2 regions of the Mesorhizobium sp. B283B1A genome follow, and region 1 is predicted to be linked to the other one. Evidence: predicted binding sites of a transcription regulator. Region 1 holds the regulator's gene; the other holds the start of a gene.
What was found. The regulator LexA, encoded in region 1, represses DNA repair genes until DNA is damaged. The targets are predictions, from matches to a motif close to TGTTCNNNNTGTGTTCNG.

Region 2: a site for LexA is predicted at 1,167-1,184, ahead of LB577_RS06810 (ATP-dependent helicase). Genes of this name have one in related genera too.

What each region holds. Positions count from the first base shown of each region.
Region 1 covers NZ_JAIUIQ010000018.1:72,923-75,125, forward strand. Annotated here, with positions in the region: gene LB577_RS17250 (GntR family transcriptional regulator) at 1-281, shown strand, start outside; gene lexA (transcriptional repressor LexA) at 711-1,463, shown strand; gene LB577_RS17260 (ComEC/Rec2 family competence protein) at 1,457-2,203, opposite strand, start outside.
Region 2 covers NZ_JAIUIQ010000006.1:95,028-97,230, reverse strand. Annotated here, with positions in the region: gene LB577_RS06810 (ATP-dependent helicase) at 1-1,125, opposite strand, end outside; gene LB577_RS06805 (glucose/quinate/shikimate family membrane-bound PQQ-dependent dehydrogenase) at 1,389-2,203, shown strand, end outside.

The sequences.
Region 1 (2,203 bases):
TGCGCCGGCACCATCGCTTTCTTGGGCTGGCGCCGACATTGCGGGCCGCGGCCGGCCTCAAGGACGGCTACGAGGAGGCTATGAACGCGCTGCGCGAGGCGATGGCGATCGAGCACCACACGGCAATCATGGAAGCCGCCCTGGATCGCGACGTCGAGCGGGCAAAAGCGCTGATGACGGCCCACATCGGCTATACGCTGCACGTCTATGTCCACACCGAGGACGGCGACGCGAACAAGGACGTCGGGCGCGCCGGCAGCCTGAAAGCGGTTGCCGGATGATCTCGGCGCCTCCGCATCGTCCGACGCTCGACGAGATTGCCGAAGCCCGCGATCGGCTGGCTGCTTCCGAACCGGCGATTGTTGGCGTTTTGATTTCGTTTCGTTCACGGCAGGCAAGCCGATCGCAGGCGCGAAAATCGGCCTCGCCAGGGTCAGCCGTCCGCTGATGCCGAGCCATGTCGCAAGACTGGCCGCAGGCTATTAACCAAGACATTTCAATGCGGGCGACGGGCGGCAACGGGCGAAAATCCCCGATTTCCGGCCTGTCCGGCCCTGCAAATGATTACGGCCCTCTTACCAAATTCACTAAACTTTAAACGGTTGCAGAACACAACTGGAACAGATAGTGTTTGTTCTGGGTTTGTTTTTTCGATTCTGGATCAGAACCATTCTGGATCAAAACCTTGTCCAGATGCCTTGGGGGCCGCCATGCTGACACGCAAGCAACATGAACTCTTGATGTTCATTCATGAACGGCTCAAGGAAAGCGGTATTCCGCCCTCCTTCGACGAGATGAAAGAGGCGCTCGACCTCGCCTCCAAATCAGGGATCCATCGCTTGATCACGGCGCTGGAGGAACGCGGCTTCATTCGCCGGCTGCCCAACCGGGCGCGTGCGCTGGAAGTGCTGCGGCTGCCCGATTCGATCGCGCCGGGCCTCAACGCGGCGAAGAAATTCTCTCCAAGCGTCATCCAGGGAAGTCTCGGCCAAGGCGGTCTCGGTCAGGGCAGCCTCGGCCGCCAAATCAAGCCGGCACCGTCGCGCTTTGCCGCTGCCGGCAATGACGACGATGCGGTTCCAGCGGTGTCCATCCCGGTCATGGGTCGCATCGCTGCCGGTGTGCCCATCGATGCCATCCAGCATCAGACGCATACTATCTCGGTGCCGCCGGACATGATCATGGGCGGCGAGCACTATGCGCTGGAGGTCAAGGGCGACTCGATGATCGAGGCCGGCATCTTCGATGGCGACACTGTCATTATCCGCAACGCCGATACGGCGAGCCCGGGCGAGATCGTCGTGGCCTTGGTCGACGAGGAGGAAGCGACTCTGAAGCGGTTCCGCCGCAAGGGTGCCTCGATTGCGCTTGAAGCCGCCAATCCGGCCTACGAGACGCGCATCTTCGGGCCAGACAGGGTCAAAGTGCAGGGCAAGCTCGTTGGGCTGATCAGGCGCTACTGAGCCGGCACGGCACTTGGCTTGTCAGGTTTGCGATAGGGCTGCAGGCCCCTCGCCTCGCGCGAAAACTTTCGCTGCGCGTGCCAGGGCCGATACGGACTGTCCACCGCGAAACTGATGGTCGGCGGACCGGTGGCAGATTGGCGGTCGAAGAAGATGGCCGCGCTGCCCTTGCGGGCGAGCTGCCGTTTGGTGACGACGAGAACCAGCGGATTGTGGCAGGCGTCGTAGGCCGTTGCGTCATTGACGATGATCAGGTCGGCGAAGCCACAGGCCTTCCAGGTATCCTTGCGGTCTTCGACATGCGCTATGATCGCACCGGACGGGTGCCTGGCGAGACAGACACCGTCGGTGCAATAGAACGGCGCTCCCGGCGGCAGGCTGACGGCATCGGCAATATCGAATTGTCCATCCGCCTTGTCGAACATCTCCGGCAGGATGATGGTTTCGGATCTCAGCGCGCGTTTCCAGTTGTCGACGGTGAATTCGTTCGGCCGGGCCCGGCTGACCGCGAGTTCGCCACCGCCGATCGGCAGCGCGACCAGCCGCGCGTCTTCCGAGACCAGCACATCCGGCGTGCGCGTGTCGGACACCACCAGCAAGCCGGCGAGCGCGAATGGAAGCGCTGCAAGCCGCAGCCACGTCGTCGCCATCGTCGCGATGACCAGGGCAATTGCCACCAGCAGAACGGATTGCTGTGAGATGAGCCCGACCGCATCGACCGGAGAGCGTTCCGATATCCA
Region 2 (2,203 bases), on a different contig from region 1:
GCGCTCCAGCCTGATGATGGTCGCGCCGGGAAAATCCTTGTCGAAGCGCAGGATGTTGTCGACCTCGGCGCCGCGCCAGCCGTAGATCGACTGGTCGTCGTCGCCGACGCAGCAGATGTTGACGGCGGCGCGGCCCTCCGCCGAAGAGCGCCCAATCTCCCCCCTTGAGGGGGAGATGTCCGGGGAGCCGACAGAGGGGGGCGGTGCCCCACCGGCCTGTCGGCGCGAGGCGCCCCCCTCTGTCCTGCCGGACATCTCCCCCTCAAGGGGGGAGATCGGCTTGCCTTCGGGCCGCTGCGCCAATAGCCGCAGCCACATGTACTGGGCGGTGTTGGTGTCCTGGTATTCGTCGACGAGGATATATTTGAAGCGCCTGTGGTAGTCCTTCAGCACATCCGGATTGGCGCGGAAGATGCGGATCGGATGGCACAGAAGGTCGCCGAAGTCGCAGGCGTTCAGCGTCTGCAGGCGTTCCTGATAGGCCTTGTAGAGCTCGCGGCCCTTGCCGTTGGCGAAGCTGCGCGCGTCGCCCTCGGCGATGTCGGCCGGGCCTTGGCCCTTGTTCTTCCAGCCGTCGATCATCTGGGCGAACTGCTTGGCCGGCCAGCGCTTGTCATCCAGGCCCTCGGCCTGGATCAGCTGCTTGATCAGCCGCACGACGTCGTCGGTGTCGAGGATGGTGAAGTCGGATCTCAGGCCGGCGAGTTCCGCGTGGCGGCGGAGCAGCTTCACGCCGATCGAGTGGAAGGTGCCGAGCCACGGCATGCCCTCGACATTGCCTTCACCGATCAGGATGCCGATGCGCTGCTTCATCTCACGCGCGGCCTTGTTGGTGAAGGTCACCGCTAGGATCTGTGACGGGAAGGCTTTGCCGGTGGCGAGGATGTGGGCGATGCGGGTGGTCAGCACCCGCGTCTTGCCGGTGCCGGCGCCGGCCAGCACCAGAACCGGGCCTTCGGTGGTTTCCACCGCCAGCCGCTGTTCGGGATTTAAACCCTTGAGATAGTCGGGCGCGTTGTTGTGGCCGCTGCGGGCAGCCATGGCGCGCGCGGCAATGCCCGACGGGGCCGTGGGCCGCGCATTGGGTTCGTCGAAAAAGGGCATGTCTTCGGAAAAGCCGGACATCTTCCCCCGAATGTAGTGATTCGGGAGGGAAAGACCAGAAGTGTCTACGTTTTGTTCCCGGTAAAGTGGCTGATTTGGCCGCCCCACGCCCGCCCTACCGTCGGCCTTATCACCCAATTGCGATGGAACAAACATTACCGCCTGCGCTTATGGCGCGTGCTTGACAGGCGGGACCGTCAGGGGAAAGTTGTGTTCCGGGCAGCGACGCAACGCGGGGTTACCCGTGGCCGCGCGCGGCGCGCAACAGTCGAAGGAGTATCATCTTGGCTGTCACCATCACCTCCCTCGTTCTTTTTCTGCTTGGCCTGGCGCTTGGCGCCGGCGGCATCTGGTTGGCTTCGCTGGGTGGCAGTTGGTATTACATCATCGCCGGTCTCGCCTTCCTGATTGCAGCCTGGCTGCTCTACCGGCGCCGCTCCACGGCACTGTGGCTCTATGCGGCGATCGTGATCGGCACGCTGGCCTGGGCGGTCTGGGAAACCGGCTTCGACTGGTGGAAACTCGGCCCGCGCGGCGGCATCATCGTGCTGGTGGCGCTGTGGCTGCTGACGCCGTGGGCGAGGCGAGGGCTTGCCGGTCCCGACGGGCGCGCGCCGCTGATCCTGGCGGTGCTGGCATCGCTGGCGGTGGCCGGCTATTCGATGACCACGGACCCCAAGGACATCGCCGGTTCGCTCGACACCGACAAGGTGACCCCCAACGCCAATCTTGGCGGCGATGTGCCAGCCGGCGAGTGGCACTATTACGGCCGCACGCAATTCGGCCAGCGCTATTCGCCGCTCGACCAGATCACGCCGGACAATGTCGCCAATCTGAAGCCGGCCTGGACCTACCGGACCGGCGACGTGAAGGGGCCCGACGACGTCGGCGAGACCACCTACCAGGTGACGCCACTGAAAGTCGGCGACACGCTCTACATCTGCACGCCGCACAATTTCGCCATTGCTGTCGATGCGGCGACCGGCAAGGAGAAGTGGCGCTACGATCCCAAGATCAAGCTCGACAAGGATCGCCAGCACCAGACCTGCCGCGGCGTGTCCTACTATGCCGATGCCGGCGGCGCCGCCGGCCAGCCATG